DNA from 2 places in the Arthrobacter sp. 01N444 genome. Region 2 is predicted to be linked to the other one. Evidence: riboswitches for the same ligand, from Rfam matches in the RefSeq annotation. Region 2 holds a riboswitch; the other holds the start of a gene.
The links. Region 2 has a riboswitch for glycine ahead of gcvP (aminomethyl-transferring glycine dehydrogenase). Riboswitches for the same ligand answer to the same signal wherever they lie in the genome.

Region 1 (8,766 bases), on a different contig from region 2:
CGACGTCGGGAGCCCCGCGCACCCGGCGGCGGCCGTTGCCGGCGCCGTCGTGCACCCGTCCGCCGTCGCGCCGGGCAACGCTGCGGGTGCCCCGGCTCCGGGTCCGCTGACCGGCGTCGGCGATCTCGTGCTCCTGATCGGGCTGGGGGAGGACGCGATGGATACCGCCCTGGCCATGTCCATGGCCTCCGGAGGTGCCGATGTGCGCACCGCCGGTGAGCTCTCCGCCTATGGCCACCTGCACGTCGACGGACGCCAAAGTGCCACGGCCGCGCGCGCCCATGCCGTGGTGACGGAGCGCACCGTCCTGGTGGCGTTCGGACTGGGCAAAGCCCGCAACGCCCTGGCCCGGGTGCCGTCCGTGGCGGCGCTCTCCGCCGACCAGGTCTGGGTTGTGGTCGATGCCGGACGCAAGCACGAGGACACGGCGCGTTGGGTCGGCGTGCTGTCCGCCCAGCTCAACGTGACCGCGGTAGCGGTGGTCGGCGCCTCGGAGACCGGGTCGCCTGAAAGCGTCAATGGCCTGGGACTGCCCGTGGGCTGGATCGACGGGCGCCCCGCCGGGCCCGAACCGACATGGCAGAACCGGCGGGAATCGTACGATGCTCCCCGGACTGAAGGGTAGATTGAGAGGATGCTGGTACTTACACGCAAGCCGGGCGAACAGATCATGATCGGCGACGGCATCGTCATCACTGTTCTGGAAGGCCGCGGCGACGGTGTTCGGATAGGCATTGAGGCGCCCCGCGGTGTGCCGATCCAGCGCCGGGAAGTCATCGAAGCCATCGCGGCGGCGAACCTCGCGGCGGCGGAAGCGGGCCCGGACGCCGAGGAAGCGCTGCGCGGCCTCATGCCGCCGCGCGCCACTCCCGCCGACGGCTGAGGACCCGCACCGGATCAGACATGGTCCCCGCCGAGATACTGGGCCAGGAGCGGCTGGGCTGAACGCCGGAGCACGGCGAGGGACCGCTCCAGGTTTCCTCCCATGGTCAGCTGGTCCAGAAGCCCGGCCGTACCCGCCGGGCCGGCGCGTCCCGGCATCGGGAGGCTCCGCAGCGCGTCCTCATTCACGCTGGAAGCCTCGCCCAGCCGGGCCAGGAGTGCGTGCAGGGCGTCCAGATGCTCGCGCAGGATCTCGGGCCATGGCCCGGCGGGCGCGGCCGCAATCAGTTCGACGAGCGTGGTCTGTGCCGGCAGGCCCCATTGGGCCGCCACGGCAGCGGACTCGACGCTCCGGGCCAGGGCTTCGAAGCGCAGGCGGTCCAGCACGGTTTCAATCTCGGAGGCCATGAAGCTCAGCCATTCCAGATTCCCGGCCACGACGTGCAGGCGCTGCGTTTCCAGCCTGAAGAGGAGTAGCTCCAGCTGCCGCCGCTCCTGCCACAGTGCCGCGGAGAGATCACTTGCGCTCATGTGCCCCATTCTCTTTCCGCCCCGTGAATCACAGCTTCGGGGCGGTCACCGCATTTTTCGCACAGCTTTTCCCTGAGGGTACACGCAGATCTTGGAACAGGTGATAGGTTTCCTCCATGGGTGCTGCGCCCTACTTGCGAACGCTGACTCCAATGGGGGGGAGCACCGGTCGGTTTTGGGTGCGGCTCTCGGCGTTTTAAGGGTCGAGGACCCTTCGGATCCGGTCTCATGGGGGGACACAGTATTGAATCGCGTGGAACGCAACGAGATGGTCACGCAGCACCTTCCGCTGGTGGGGTATCTCGTCTCAGATTTGTGCTCGAAGGCGTCACACCTTTCTCGCGATGACTTGGCGTCAGCCGGCGCTATTGCCCTGATTACCTCGGCCGATTCGTTCGATCCAGGCCTCGGGGTGCCGTTCGGCGCTTTCGCGCGCCGGCGCATCCTTGGCGCCTTCGCAGACGAGATGCGGGCCAGCGACTGGGCCACCCGATCCGCCCGCCGCCGGATCAAGGAAACCATGTCCGTGCAGGAAACCCTGGCGTCCGCCCTGGGCCGCACCCCCACAGTGGACGAGATCGCCTCTGCCCTGGGCGTCCAGCAGAGCGTTGTGGAGGCCGCGCTCGCGGATGCCTCGCGCACATTGACGCCCCTCGACGAGGCCGTGGTGGACACCCTGGCCGCCGAAACCCTCACCCCGGAACACTCCGTGCTCGCGGACGAACGGCTCCAGTACCTTCGGGCCGCCGTGAAATCCCTTCCGGAACGGATGCGCTACGTGGTGGAGGAGATCTATTTCGGAGACCGCACGGTCAAAGACCTGGCCGCGGAACTCGGATCCACGCACGCAGCGGTGTCCCAGCAGCGTTCGGAAGCCATCCGGCTCATGCGCGACGGCCTGAGCGCCCACTACGCCGACGACCCCGAGCAGCCGTTCCAGCCCCAGTCCAGGATTACCCCGAGGCGGCGCAACGACTACCTCACCCAGCTGTCCGAATCCACCTCCGGCGGCATCACACGGGCCGTGTTCCCGCGTGGGCCCATCCTCAACGAGGCCGTCTAAACCGCCCCCAAAACGGTTAGTAAGCCGACTTAGTAAGCTGACCGAGAAATTCCTCCCAGAAGCATCGCGGCCCGGCGCCGCGCTGCGGTAGCGTCGGAAGCATCGGCCGGGGTGCCAGCAATGGCATGCGCGGCCCGCACGGCACCGGTTCTATCGAGGAGGATTCATGAAAGCATCACCAACATTGACGACCAACCTGCAGGCAGTACTGGTGGACCTGATCGAACTCCACGTTCAGGGCAAGCAGGCACACTGGAACATCGTCGGGACCAACTTCAGGGACCTTCACCTCCAGCTGGATGAAATCATCGACGCCGCCCGGGGATTCGCGGATGACCTTGCCGAGCGCATGCGTGCCCTCCACGCCCTCCCGGACGGCCGAAGCTCCACGGTTTCCAAGTCCACCGCACTGGCCGAGTTCCCGAAGGGCCTGATCAACACGAAGGACGCCATCGAGCGGATTGTCGCCGCGCTTGAGGCGGCCGTCGGCACCATGCGCAAGGTCCATGACGAAGTGGACGAGGAAGATCCCACCACCGCGGATCTGCTGCACGAGTTCATCGCCAAGTTTGAGCAGTACGCCTGGATGGTGAATGCCGAGACCATGCGGGCCACCGCCAGCGTGACCACCCCGGACAGTAAGTAGGGACCGGCTCCCACCAGCCCCCCAAGAAACAGCAGCGTCCGGCGCCGGGAGGATACCCGGCGCCGGACGCTGCTGTTTATGGGCTGGAACCCCTTCGTGCTGACGACGGCGTGACGCTGACGGCGGCCGCTGAGCCCTATTGGGCCTTCGGCACCGACCGCAGGACGACGGCGGCCAGGACGCAGGCCCCGGACATCAGGACCAGTGCAATGGACGCAGTGACGTGCACGCCCGAGTCGAAGGCGGTGCGCGCGGCCGCCGTCACCGCCTCGGCCAGGGGCGCCGGAAGCATCCGGGCCAGATCCACAGCGCCGGCCAGGGTTTCACCGGCCTGGCTGGTGGCCGCCGCCGGGGCGAGTTCGGACACGCCCGCGGGAAGCCGGAGGTTGCCCTGGTAGGAGGCCGTCAGGATTGAGCCGAGAATCGCCGTACCCAGCAGGGACCCCACTTCGTAGCCCGTCTCGGAGATAGCGGCGGCTGCCCCTGCCTTGTCGGCGGGCGCCGCACCCAGGATCAGGTCATTGGAGATCGTCTCCGCGGCCCCCACCCCCAGGCAGAGCACCAGCAGGGCGGCAAGGAGCAGCGACGGGCCCTGGCTGTGGTCGCCGAATGCCACCACGAAATAGCCCGCCGCGCTCAGCAGCAGGCCGCCGGCCACCACAAAGCCGGGCCGCACCTTGCGCACCAGCGGGACCACGAGCAGCCCCGCTACAACCGTGGCGATGAGGGCCGGGACCATGGCGACGCCGGAGGCCGAGGGGGACTGGCCCTCCAGCAGCTGCAGGTGCTGGGCCAGGAAGAGAATGAAGCCGTTGAAGGAGAACAGTGCCAGGACGTTGGCCACAATGGCCGTACTGAAGATCCGGTTGCCAAACAGGCTGACGTCGAGCATCGGCGCGGTGCTGTGGTCTGTCCTGTGGATACGGGCAAGCGCGCGTTGCCGCCGGATGAACACATAGCCCATGAGCAGGCCGGTTCCGATACTCGCGAAGGCCTCGGGAGCCGGCCCGTGGGTGGCAAGGGCTTTGATCCCGTAGACCACCGGCACCATGACCAGCAGGGACAGGGCAATGCTGGGCACGTCCACCCGGCCCGGCTTCGGATCGCGGGATTCCGGGATCAGCGCCGGCCCGAGCAGCAGCAGCGGCAGGATGATCGGCACCGCGACCAGCAGGACGGCGCCCCACCAGAAGTTTTCCACCAGCCAGCCGCCGACAATCGGGCCGAGGGCGGCGCCGCCGGAGAAGCCGGCGGCCCAGATCGCCACCGCCAGCCTGCGCCGGTTGGGCTGCGGAAAGATGTTCCGGATCAGCGACAGCGTGGATGGCATCAGCATGGCGCCGAACAGGCCAAGCCCGGCGCGGCCGGCGATCAGCCATTCCGCACTCGGCGCGAACGCCGTCACGGCGGACACCGCGGCAAAGCCTGCGCTGCCCACGAACAGCAGCCGGCGCCGGCCGATCCTGTCGCCCAGGGAACCCATCGCGACCAGGAGTCCGGCCAAGACCAGGGGATAGGCATCGACGATCCAGAGCAGTTCGACGCCGGAGGCGGTCAGGCTGCTGGCGATGGCCGGCAGGGCGAACGTGAGCGCGGTGTTGTCCACGGCCACGAGCAGGACGGGGAACATCAGCAGGGCCAGCGCCACCCAGTCACGCCACGGTGCCCGGGGCCCGGTGGCCGCAGGAGTGCTGGTGGCTACGGTGATCGATGAAATGCTCATAAGGATAACTGTACCGTCTGGACGGTACAGTTAAGAAATGCGCTCGCGGACAGGCATGATGGGAGGCATGCCCAGGAAACCCGTCGCCCGCGAGGCCGTCCTCGATGCCTTCGAATCCCTGCTCATCGAAGTCGGTGAACGCGCCGCGACGCTGGACGCCGTCGCGCGCCGGGCCGGCGTCTCCAAGGGCGGCCTGCTCTACCATTTTCCGACGAAAGAGGCCATGATCGCGGTCCTGCTGGAACGGCTGGACCGGCTCCTGGCTGCCGATGTTGCGGCCATGGCGGCAGCCCCGGAAGGGGCGGCGGCGTACTTCATCAAGTCCTCGGTGTGGGCGGACACGCCCATGGACCGGGTCTTCGTGGCGGCCACGCGGCTCGCCGAGGTGGCACACGGGGAAACGCTCCGCCGCTTCGCCGCCGGCCAGGCGAGCTGGCTGGAACTGCTGGCGGCCGACGTCGGGCCCGCCATGGCGAAGGCCGTCCTGTGCATGGGGGACGGGCTGTACTTCAACGCCATGCTGGCGCGGGGTCCCGGCGGGCCGCCGCCGGAAGTCGAGGCGGACGTCCAGAGCCTCCTGGCCGCCGTCGAGCGCCTGCGCGGCTGAAGCCCACACCCACCCCCTCCGACCCTCTACTCCCCGCCGAATTCGCCGGAAGCGTTCGAGTACGCCGGAAAGTTGCGGCGACTCCGGGGCTTTCCGGCGAATTCGCGCCGCCGGATTCGCCGCCGGGTGGCTCGTGGCCCGTAACCTGGGTCCGCCGCCGGGAGGGAGTTTGCGGACGCGCGCCCGGCATAGGACAATGAGAGCTGTGACTGTAGTCACCCCCGATTGAACACCTAATTAAATACGCCTTTGATCTGCGGCGGGAGAGTCCTGCAAGTAGGTACAAGCAGGCGCCGTAGGAGCAAACCCTCCCCAGGAATCTCTCAGGCCCATGTACCGCCGCGGCAAGGCATCTCTGGAAAGTAGCAGGCGTGTCCCGGACATGCTGTGCTCACCGACGGTGCAAGCGGAGCCCTGAAACGCGGGCTGCGCGGAAACTCTCAGGTCCAATACAGAGCGGGGAGGAACCCGAATCAATGTGGCGTACCCTGCGCCGCCTGAGTTATGGAGTTCCTTGTGACTGTTACCCCAGCCTCCACGTCCTTCGTTGACCGGCATATCGGCGCGCGCCGCCAGGCCGACGTCGACGCCATGCTGAAGGCTGTCGGCTACGACACCGTCGACGCCCTGGTGGACACCGCCGTTCCGAAGGACATCCGCCAGGACGCCGACCTCGCGCTCGCCGCGGCCCTGAGCGAGGTCGAAGTCCTCGCCGAGCTGCGCAAGCTGGCGTCGAAGAACAAGACTGCCGTGCAGATGATCGGGCAGGGCTACTACGACACGCTCACCCCGCCGGTGATCCGCCGCAACATCCTCGAAGCCCCGGCCTGGTACACCGCGTACACGCCCTACCAGCCGGAGATCTCCCAGGGCCGGCTGGAGGCGCTGCTGAACTTCCAGACCATGGTCCAGGACCTGGTCGGCCTGCCGATCGCCAACGCCTCCCTGCTGGATGAAGCCACCGCCGTGGCCGAGGCCGTGCTGATGATGCGCCGCGCGAATAAGAACAAGACGGCGCACGACGGCAAGACCGTCCTCGACGCCGACTGCCTGCCCCAGACCATCGCGATCGTCAAGGGCCGCGCCGAGGCCCTCGGCTTCGAGGTCGAGGTCGCCGACCTCTCCAAGGGCCTGCCCGACGGCGTCATCAACGGCGTCGTCCTGCAGCAGCCGGGCGTCTCCGGCCGCGTGTTCGACCACACCGCCGTGATCGCCGACGCCAAGGAACGCGGCGCCCTCGTCACCGTCGCGGCAGATCTCCTCTCCCTGACCCTGATCACGTCCCCGGGCGAGCAGGGCGCTGACATCGCCGTCGGATCCGCCCAGCGCTTCGGCGTGCCGCTGTTCTTCGGCGGACCGCACGCTGCCTACATGGCCGTCCAGAAGGGGCTCGAGCGCTCCATGCCCGGCCGCCTCGTGGGTGTCTCCAAGGACAACGCCGGCGTTCCCGCCTACCGCCTGGCCCTGCAGACCCGCGAGCAGCATATCCGCCGCGAGAAAGCCACCTCCAACATCTGCACCGCCCAGGCCCTGCTGGCCATCGTGGCTTCCTTCTACGCCGTCTACCACGGCCCGGACGGGCTGAAGGCAATCGCCCAGTCGGTCCACGTCCACGCGAAGACCATCGCCGCCTCCCTGAAGGCCGCCGGCCTGGATGTGCTGCACACCTCCTTCTTCGACACCATCACCGTCTCCGTGCCGGGCCGGGCAGCTGAGATCATCGCGGCAGCCGACGCCAAGGGCGTCAACCTGCGCGCCATCGACGCCGACACCGTCGGCATCTCCGCCGACGAGGCCACGACGGTTGCCGTCGTCGCCGACGTCATAGCCGCGTTCGGCGCGTCCGTGACTGCCGCGGCTGCAGGCACGGACACTGCGTTCGGCCTGGACCCCGCCGTCGAGCGCACCTCCGACTACCTGCAGCACCCGGTGTTCAACACGCACCGTTCCGAGACCCAGTTGCTGCGCTACATCCGTCGCCTCTCGGACCGCGACCTTGCCCTGGACCGGACCATGATCCCGCTGGGGTCGTGCACCATGAAGCTGAACGCCACCGCCGAGATGGAAGCCATCTCCTGGCCGGAGTTCGCCTCCATCCACCCGTTCGCCCCGGAATCCCAGACCGCCGGCTGGCGTGAACTGATCGAGGACCTCGAAGGCCAGCTGACCGAGATCACCGGCTACGACCAGGTCTCCATCCAGCCCAACGCCGGTTCCCAGGGCGAGCTCGCCGGGCTGCTGGCGATCCGCGGCTACCACCTCTCCCGCGGCGATGCCCAGCGCAACGTCTGCCTGATCCCGGCCTCCGCGCACGGCACCAACGCCGCCTCCGCCGTGCTGGCCGGCATGAAGGTCGTGGTCGTGGCCACGGCTTCGGACGGCACGATCGACCACGCGGACCTGACCGCCAAGATCGAGCTGCACAAGGATGCGCTGTCCTGCATCATGATCACCTACCCGTCCACGCACGGGGTGTACGACGCCGATGTCCGCGAGGTATGCGACGCGGTCCACGCCGCCGGCGGCCAGGTCTACATCGACGGCGCCAACCTCAACGCCCTGGTCGGGCTGGCCCAGCCCGGCATGTTCGGCGGCGACGTCTCGCACCTGAACCTGCACAAGACTTTCTGCATCCCGCACGGCGGCGGCGGACCGGGCGTCGGCCCGGTCGCGGCCAAGGCGCACCTGGCCCCGTTCATGCCGGGCAACGCTGCTGATCCCGCCAACGGCGCCGACGGCACCCCGATCTCCGCCTCCCGCTACGGCTCGGCCGGCGTGCTGCCGATCTCCTGGGCCTACGTGAAGCTGATGGGCGGCCGCGGCCTCACCGAGGCGACCAAGTCCGCGCTGCTCGCGGCGAACTACATCGCGGCCCGCCTCAACGACTCCTTCCCGGTGCTCTACACCGGCGAAGGCGGCCTGGTGGCCCACGAGTGCATCCTGGACCTGCGCGAACTCACGGCCAAGACCGGCGTGACCGCCGAGGACGTGGCCAAGCGCCTGATCGACTACGGCTTCCACGCCCCCACCCTGGCGTTCCCGGTGGCCGGCACCCTGATGGTGGAGCCCACCGAATCCGAGGACCTGGGCGAGATCGACCGCTTCATCACGGCCATGGTCGCCATCCGCGCCGAGATCGACCAGGTGGCCAACGGCGATTTCACCGTGGAGCACAGCCCGCTGCGCAACGCCCCGCACACCGCCGCTGCCGTGATCAGCACCGACTGGACCCGCGAGTACCCGCGTGAGCAGGCCGTCTTCCCGGTCCACACGCTCAAGCAGGACAAGTACTTCCCGCCCGTCGGCCGCATCGA
Region 2 (8,766 bases):
ATCGACTTCGGTGCTGCTTCGCGGCTATGTCCGTATTTACCGTCATAGCCTGCGAGGGTGAGGACCTTCGTGACGACGCTTGGTTGGGTGTCCGTGTCGAACACACCGAGAAGGTGGATTCCGGTGGCAACGGTGATTTCGACACCGGTAAGCAGCGCGATTTCACGATATGTACTCGGGGGAGCCGATTCCAGTCTTGGTCCTTCGGCTGGGCGCATGGCCTTGAGAGCTTCGCGTGCCTGATCTATGCCTTCGGCAGAGTTGTGGTCGGTTATTACGATGGCATCGATACCGGCGTCCATGTAGGTCTGGAGCCATTCCACGAAGGTTGGTTTGTTTGCGTTCGAGCCCCCTTCCTTCTCCGCACCGTAATCAAACGAAGCTGGTGAGTGGGCGTGGAAGTCCACCTTCCACCAACTGGCTCCAACATCTCTGTACATATTTCCCCCATCTAGGTCACTATCGAATTTCCGCGCTGATGCCAGTCGAACTCGGTGGTGGCATCGGAATCCCACCAATGTGATTCTATGGGTTGCACATTGCACCAATCGGACGCCAGCGACATATGCGGTGCGCCGAATGATTCAGGTACACAATGCTCCCCCAAGTTGTAGAGGACGCGGTTCCAGGAGGCGGGCAAGACCGATGCCAGCGGACTCTGCGCTCAGAAGGCGCCCAGAGGCGGTTATGGGTTGCTTGGCGTGCCGGACATATCATGAACCCACGCACCCCCTTACAGTTCAGATTGATCGGCGCTCACCTTGGGGGCCACCATCCGCAGAGGAGCGCCATTCATGTCATCTCGGAGCCTGGCTGCATTGGAGGCGACAGCCGCTGAAAAGGTTGGTCATTACACGGATCCTGCGCGTCACTTTGCGTTTTGGACTTACGACGTTCAGGGCGACATGGATGTTCCATTGAGTGCCGGAGACGTACTAGCGGCAAACCTCTTGAGCTTGCGGCTGACATGGAAGGAGGTTATTCCACTGTTTGCCGAGGGCTCGGGTTCTGAACAACGACTGCGTTTGGCGTTGGACGCGGCTCTTCGAGATCTCAAGGAGGCGAAACCGCTGGAGTCCTATGAGTCCTTGGACGCGCTCGAAGCGGCTGTCGGGAGCCTTGCGGCGGCCAACGACGCCACCACAGATGTGAAGAACTGGACTCCCGTGACCGTTTCGAAGGTGCTCCACCGTCGTCGACCGTCAATTGTTCCGATCAATGATTCTCGAGTCAGAAAGTTTTATGGCGTGAAGAAGACCGAATCGGTGCAGCTGCGAGCGGCACTTTGGAAAGACATTCGTGAGAACCAGGACTGGTTGCAGCCCCTTGCCGACAACACCAAAACGCCGGACGGTCGTCAGTTGAGCCTGCTGCGGTTGGCGGACATTCTCATTTGGAGCGCTTGAGGGAGAACATCCAACGGGGAACGCCCATGGTTCGATGCCGACACCTCACATCGCTAAGCGCCGGAACCGATGTGGAATATTACGACGAGCTCCTCGAATACTAGAAGACGGCGATGCTGTAGGTTTTCTCTCTGCACGTCTCGAAAGGTTGACGGATCTTGAGCAGGAATTTACGCGACTGCAGGGGGTAACCATGAGGCGGCACAGTGCTGCCGAGTGGGGCTCACTGGCTGAATAGCCCATTGAGGTAAGGGCGGCCCTTTGTCCGCTGTGGTGCCGCTGATGCTGGACGCCGGGACCGGCTCCGTGGTCAACGTCGCCTCCGAGGCCGGCCTGCGCGGGTCCGCCGCCGGTGCCGCCTACACCGCGTCCAAGCACGCCGTCGTGGGCCTGACCAAGAACTCGGCCGTGATGTACGGGCCGAAGGGCCTGCGCTTCAACGCCGTGGCCCCGGGCCCCACCATCACCAACATCGTGGCCACCTGGGGATCCCAGCTCGCGGCCGAACGCCTCGGCCCGCTGATGCAGGCCACCGTCCCCACGCCCGCCACCGCCGCGCAGCTCGCCGCGTCCATCACGTTCCTGCTCAGCGACGACGGCACCAACATCAACGGCGCCATCCTCGCCTCCGACGGCGGCTGGTCCGCGCTGTAAAGCACCTCACCAAACGGCAGGCGGGCGACGGCGGGAGGTCCCGCCGTCGCCCGCTGGATTGGGATCAAATCCGTGATTGCACCATCGGATCCGCTGGTGCAATCACGTCCACACGTCGCGGGTGAGTCCGGATTTTACGAAGACGGGAAGGTGGGCGCGTCCGGTCGCCGGCGAGCGGCAATGGATTTGGCACCCAGCCCCGCCGATGCGATGACTAGGGCCAGCAAGATTTTGGGAGCTGCTCCGCCCTCGGGTCCAAGTGTTACCGCCAAGATTTGCCGACTCATTAACAGCATCTCCTGCAGGTCGCCAGCCAGGATACGGGTCCCCAGGACGTAGTTGACCGAGATGAACAGGGCGGGAACCAACCACAACAGCGCAAGGTTCACGGCCCACACCGCGGTCCGCCGCGCAGGACGCAGGCCGCACCATGCCAGGGCGCAACCAACGAGGATGGCCGGAATCCAGTGAGCGATTGACGGCACTGTGACGGGGACGTTGATGTGCCCAACGAAGCCGACAACCCACTCCACCGTCCACGAAGCGAGCGGCACCGCCACGAGTCCGGCGGCCAATGCCGCCAGGCTCCGTGACCTCGAACAGAGCAGCAGGTGCGCCACGAGGGCCGCAGCGAGGGAGGCGGTCACGCCCGCGAGTAACCCGGCGAAGTACAGGCTCGCCGTTGTTCCGCCCGTCAAGCCGCCGTCAAGCACTGTGAAGGACTGGACGGCCGCCGTGCACTGAACCACAAGAACGCCGGCTGCCGCGCACCACGTCACCAGTCGCCGTCGGGCGGGAGACCAGATGCGCACCGCGAGTCCGGCCGCCGCACCTCCCACGGTAAGGAGGGCCACGATCGTGGTGAGTTCGTATTGGCTCAGCGGCAGTAACGACACGGGCATCTGGTCCGGAGCGACCTCTGCGCCCCACAAATTCTGCAACGGGAGCTGTGCGCCGGTCACCAGCCAAGGGCCCAAGCCGAGCAATCCTGCGAGGATCCCGATCAGCCACCCCCAAGCCGTGTCCCCGGCGGGAGTTAGGCTTCGTGGTCTGCTGGGAGCTGTCTGTTCCATCGCTTGATCCGGAAGGCTCACGGAGGCTCCTAGCGTATGAGCGCTCTGGGAGGGACGCGCACGAGAAAGTAAGTTATCCCGTCCAGAATAATGCACCGAATGGACTAACCCCCTGGGTCCGATCCACGAGGTGGACGACGACCTCTGGGACCGCGTGTTCCGGATCAACGTCACGGCCCTCATGCGCCTCACCCACGCAAGCGGACGACGGCGAAGAGCTCCCGCCGTCGTCCGCGGGAACGGCGACTCAATTGAAATAAATTTTGCATCCTGCCCGGGAACCGGATAAATTGTGAGCTGTGTCACCGACCAATGGCACAGCTTATGATCTGCGGCGGGAGAGTCCTGCCGGTACGTTCAGCAGGCGCCGTAGGAGCAAATCCTCCCCAGGAATCTCTCAGGCCCACGTACCGCCGCGGCAAGGCAACTCTGGAAAGCAGTCCGGGCAACCGGGCTCACCGACGGTGCAAGTGGCGCGCTGCTATCAGCAGGGCAAAACGGAAACTCTCAGGTCCAATACAGAGCGGGGAGGAACCCGAATCATCGTGGCGTCTTGATGCCACCTGAATTATGGAGTTCCTCTCATGACGGTTCAATCGTCCCCGTCCACCTTCGCAGACCGCCACATCGGCGCCCGCCGCCAGGCCGACATCGACACCATGCTCAAGGCCGTCGGCTACGACAGCGTTGATGGCCTCGTTGACAACGCGGTCCCCGATTCCATTCGCCAGGAAAAGCCCCTCACCCTGGACAGCGCCCTCAGCGAAGTCCAGGTGCTGGCCGAACTGCGCAAGCTCGCCTCCAAGAACAAGACGGCCGTGCAGATGATCGGCCAGGGCTACTACGACACCGTCACCCCGCCGGTGATCCGCCGCAACATCCTCGAAGCCCCGGCCTGGTACACCGCCTACACCCCGTACCAGCCGGAAATCTCCCAGGGACGCCTCGAGGCGCTGCTGAACTTCCAGACCATGGTCCAGGACCTCACCGCGCTCCCCGTCGCCAATGCGTCCCTCCTGGACGAGGCCACCGCGGTTGCCGAGGCCGTGCTTCTCATGCGCCGCGCCAACAAAAACAAGTCCGCTGCCGGGGCCAAGACCGTCCTCGACGCCGACTGCCTCCCGCAGACCATTGCCATCGTCAGGGGCCGAGCGGAGGCGCTGGGCTTCGAGGTGCAGGTCGCTGACCTCTCCGCCGGTCTGCCCGACGGCGACATCAACGGTCTCGTCCTCCAGCAGCCGGGCGTTTCCGGCCGGGTGTGGGACCAGTCCGGCGTGATCGCGGAGGCCAAAGAACGCGGCGCACTGGTCACCGTGGCGGCGGATCTGCTTGCCCTGACCCTGATCACCCCTCCGGGCGAGCAGGGGGCGGACATCGCCGTCGGCTCCACCCAGCGCCTGGGCGTGCCGCTGTTCTTCGGCGGCCCGCACGCCGCGTACATGGCGGTGCGCGAGGGCATGGAACGCACGCTCCCCGGCCGCATCGTCGGCGTCTCCAAAGACAACGCCGGCGTCCCGGCGTACCGCCTGGCCCTGCAGACCCGCGAGCAGCACATCCGCCGCGAGAAGGCCACGTCCAACATCTGCACCGCGCAGGCACTGCTGGCCATCGTGTCCTCGTTCTACGCCGTCTACCACGGCCCGGACGGACTGAAGGCGATCGCCGAGACCGTCCACAACAACACCCGCGCCCTCGCCGCCACGCTGAAGATCGCCGGCCGGGAACTGGCGAGTGAGTCCTTCTTCGACACCCTCACGGTCCGCGTCCCCGGCAAGGCCGCCAAGGTCATCGCCGCCGCCGAGGCCCGTGGCATCAACCTGCGGCTCATCGACGCGGACACAGTTGGCGTGTCCGTCGATGAAACCACGACGCCGGAGGTCCTCTCCGCGGTCGTCGTCGCCTTTGGCGCCGGTCCGGTGGTGGAGGCCAAGGGCTTCGAGCTGCCCGGGAGGGTGCTGCGCACCTCCGACTTCCTGCAGCATCCGGTCTTCAACACGCACCGCTCCGAAACCCAGCTGCTGCGCTACATCCGCAAGCTCTCGGACCGCGACCTCGCCCTGGACCGCACCATGATCCCGCTGGGCTCCTGCACCATGAAGCTGAACGCCACGGCCGAGATGGAAGCGATCTCCTGGCCGGAGTTCGCCTCCATCCACCCTTTCGCGCCGGACTCCCAGACCGAGGGCTGGCGGGAACTCGTCAGCGGCCTCGAAGCTGACCTCGCCGAAATCACAGGCTACGACCAGGTCTCCATCCAGCCCAACGCCGGATCCCAGGGCGAGCTCGCCGGCCTGCTGGCCATCCGCGGCTACCACCACTCCCGCGGGGAGGCCCAGCGCAACATCTGCCTCATCCCGGCCTCCGCGCACGGCACGAACGCGGCCTCCGCGGTGCTGGCCGGCATGAAAGTCGTGGTGGTGGCCACGGCTTCGGACGGCACGATCGACCACGCGGACCTGACCGCGAAGATCGAGGCGAACAAGGACGCGCTGTCCTGCATCATGATCACCTACCCGTCCACCCACGGGGTGTACGACGCCGACGTCCGCGAGGTCTGCGACGCGATCCACGCCGCCGGCGGCCAGGTCTACGTCGACGGCGCCAACCTCAACGCCCTCGTCGGGCTGGCCCAGCCGGGCAAGTTTGGCGGCGACGTCTCTCACCTGAACCTGCACAAGACCTTCTGCATCCCGCACGGCGGCGGCGGACCGGGCGTTGGCCCCGTGGCCGCCAAAGCGCACCTGGCGCCGTTCATGCCAGGGGACGCGAACAAGGTCGAACCGGGAAAGGGAGTTGCCATCTCCGCTTCGCGGTACGGATCTGCAGGTGTGCTGCCGATCTCCTGGACGTACGTGAAGTTGATGGGCGGCCAGGGCCTCACCGAGGCGACCAAGTCCGCGCTGCTCGCGGCGAACTACATCGCATCCCGGCTGGATGAGCACTTCCCGGTGCTCTACACGGGGGAGAGCGGCCTGGTGGCCCACGAGTGCATCCTGGACCTGCGTGAACTGACCGCCAGGACCGGCGTCACCGCCGAGGACGTGGCCAAGCGCCTCATCGACTTCGGCTTCCACGCCCCCACACTGTCCTTCCCCGTGGCGGGCACCCTCATGGTGGAGCCCACCGAGTCCGAGGACCTTGCGGAGATCGATCGCTTCATCGAGGCGATGATCACCATCCGCCAGGAGATCGACCAGGTCTCCAACGGCGATTTCACGGTGGAGAACTCCCCGCTGCGCAACGCACCCCACACGGCAGCCGCCGTCGTCAGCACCGACTGGACCCGCGAGTACCCGCGTGAGCAGGCCGCATTCCCCGTCCACACACTCAGGCAGGACAAGTACTTCCCGCCGGTCGGACGCATCGACGGCGCCGCCGGAGACCGCAACCTGGTCTGCTCCTGCCCGCCGCTTTCCGAATTCGAAAACTAAGGATTTTCTGATGAGTGAGAACTACACCGCTCTCTACGAGCAGCACAAAAAGGCCGGCGCCTCCTTCACGGACTTCGGCGGCTGGCAGATGCCGCTGAAGTACAGCTCCGAACTCGCCGAGCACCACGCCGTCCGCAACGCCGCGGGCCTGTTCGACCTCTCCCACATGGGCGAAGTCTGGGTCACCGGCCCGGACGCCGCGGCGTTCCTCGACTACGCCCTGGCCGGGAAGCTGTCGGCCGTGGCCGTCGGCAAGGCGAAGTACTCGCTGATCTGCCAGGAAGACGGCGGCATCATCGATGACCTCATCTCCTACCGCCGCGGTGAGGACAAGTACCTGGTGGTCCCCAACGCAGGCAACGCCAAGGTCGTGGCCGCGGCACTGGCCGAAAGGGCCGGTTCTGCCCAAGAAGGCGGGTTCGACGTGACGGTGGAAGACGTTTCCGCCGAGCTCTCGCTGATCGCCGTCCAGGGCCCGAACGCCGAAGCCATCCTGCTGACGCTGGTCCCGGCCGAGCAGCATGTCCTGGTCACCGAGCTGAAGTACTACGCTGCGGTTGAGGTTCAGATCAACGGACAAGATCTGCTCCTCGCCCGCACCGGTTACACCGGCGAGGACGGCTTCGAGATCTACATCTCGAACGAGGATGCGGCAGGTCTCTGGGAAGCACTGCTGGAAACCGGTGCCAGCCACGGGCTCATCCCGGCCGGCCTGGCCTGCCGTGACTCGCTGCGTTTGGAAGCCGGCATGCCGCTCTATGGCAACGAACTCTCCCGCGAAGGCAACCCATACGCAGCAGGCCTGGGCCCGGTCGTCTCGCTCGCCAAGGAGTCGGACTTCGTCGGCAAGGCCGCCCTGAGCGAGCTCAAGGCAGCCGGCGCAGGCTCCACGACCGGCCGCAAACTCGTCGGGCTCAAGGGCCTCGGACGCCGTGCCGCCCGCAGCCACTACCCGGTCCTCAAGGACGGCAACGTCGTCGGCGAAGTCACCTCCGGCCAGCCCAGCCCCACCCTCGGCTACCCGGTCACGATGGCCTACGTCGACATCGAACACGCCGCACCGGGCACAGCCCTGGACATTGACCTCCGCGGCAAGACGGAGCCTTTCGAAGTCGTCGCACTGCCGTTCTACAAGCGCCAAAAGTAGCCGGTCGCCGCTGGCTGAGCCTGCCGAAACCACATACGAACTTAAGGATTGAGATAAATGAGCAAAGTTGTAGCCGAACTGAAGTACTCCGCTGAACACGAGTGGGTTGCTGCCGACGGATCTGGCCCTGCAGGAATTGGGATTTCGGCCGTGGCCGCCGACGCCCTGGGCGACATCGTCTACGTGGACCTGCCCGAGGTCGGTTCCGCGGTGACCGCGGGGGAGACCTGCGGCGAGGTCGAGTCGACCAAGTCCGTCTCGGACCTCTACGCGCCGGTCACCGGCGAGGTGGTGGAGATCAATGACGCCGTCGTTTCCGATCCGGCGCTGATCAACAGCGATCCGTACGGGGCCGGCTGGCTGTTCAAGGTCGCCGTGACCGAAGAAGGCCCACTGATGTCGGCTGAAGAGTACGCGTCCAAGAACGGCGGCGAGCTGTGAGCGCCGCGACGGGTACCGTCGCGTTTGAGCAGGTCGTCTCCGCGAGCCTGGACGCGGAGCTGTCCGCGCTGGATCCGGAGATCGCCGCGAAGATCGACGCCGAGCTGTCCCGCCAGCGGGACGGGCTGGAAATGATCGCCTCGGAGAACCACACCGCCAAAGCCGTGATGCAGGCGCAGGGTTCCGTGCTGACGAACAAGTATGCCGAGGGCTACCCGGGCAAGCGCTACTACGGCGGCTGCGAGCACGTGGACGTTGTGGAGCAGCTCGCGATCGACCGGGTCAAGGCCCTGTTCGGCGCCGGGTACGCGAACGTGCAGCCGCATTCCGGTGCGCAGGCCAACGCCTCCGTGATGCACGCCCTGATCCGTCCGGGCGACACCATCATGGGCCTGAACCTGGCGCACGGCGGGCACCTGACGCACGGCATGAAGATCAACTTCTCCGGCCGGCTCTACAACGTGATTCCGTACCAGGTCCGTGAAGAGGACCACCGGATCGACATGGCCGAGGTCGAGGCCCTGGCCCTGGAGCACAAGCCGGCGCTGATCGTTGCCGGCTGGTCCGCGTACGCCCGGCAGCTCGACTTCGCCGAGTTCCGCCGGATCGCCGAC

Region 1: another riboswitch for glycine. It lies ahead of gcvP (aminomethyl-transferring glycine dehydrogenase); the one in region 2 lies ahead of gcvP (aminomethyl-transferring glycine dehydrogenase).

What each region holds. Positions count from the first base shown of each region.
Region 1 covers NZ_JBFTRB010000022.1:68,797-77,562, forward strand. The annotation lists gene AC1DKN_RS19345 (hypothetical protein) at 1-625, shown strand, start outside; gene AC1DKN_RS19350 (carbon storage regulator) at 635-883, shown strand; gene flgN (flagellar export chaperone FlgN) at 898-1,413, opposite strand; gene AC1DKN_RS19360 (sigma-70 family RNA polymerase sigma factor) at 1,658-2,476, shown strand; gene AC1DKN_RS19365 (Dps family protein) at 2,643-3,122, shown strand; gene AC1DKN_RS19370 (MFS transporter) at 3,259-4,845, opposite strand; gene AC1DKN_RS19375 (TetR/AcrR family transcriptional regulator) at 4,913-5,452, shown strand; glycine riboswitch at 5,703-5,801, shown strand; glycine riboswitch at 5,803-5,917, shown strand; gene gcvP (aminomethyl-transferring glycine dehydrogenase) at 5,957-8,766, shown strand, end outside.
Region 2 covers NZ_JBFTRB010000026.1:32,031-40,796, forward strand. The annotation lists gene AC1DKN_RS20490 (TrlF family AAA-like ATPase) at 1-440, opposite strand, end outside; gene AC1DKN_RS20495 (DUF6308 family protein) at 795-1,406, shown strand; partial or broken gene AC1DKN_RS20500 (SDR family oxidoreductase) at 1,674-2,060, shown strand; gene AC1DKN_RS20505 (hypothetical protein) at 2,195-3,022, opposite strand; glycine riboswitch at 3,459-3,556, shown strand; glycine riboswitch at 3,558-3,665, shown strand; gene gcvP (aminomethyl-transferring glycine dehydrogenase) at 3,718-6,564, shown strand; gene gcvT (glycine cleavage system aminomethyltransferase GcvT) at 6,575-7,711, shown strand; gene gcvH (glycine cleavage system protein GcvH) at 7,769-8,152, shown strand; gene glyA (serine hydroxymethyltransferase) at 8,149-8,766, shown strand, end outside.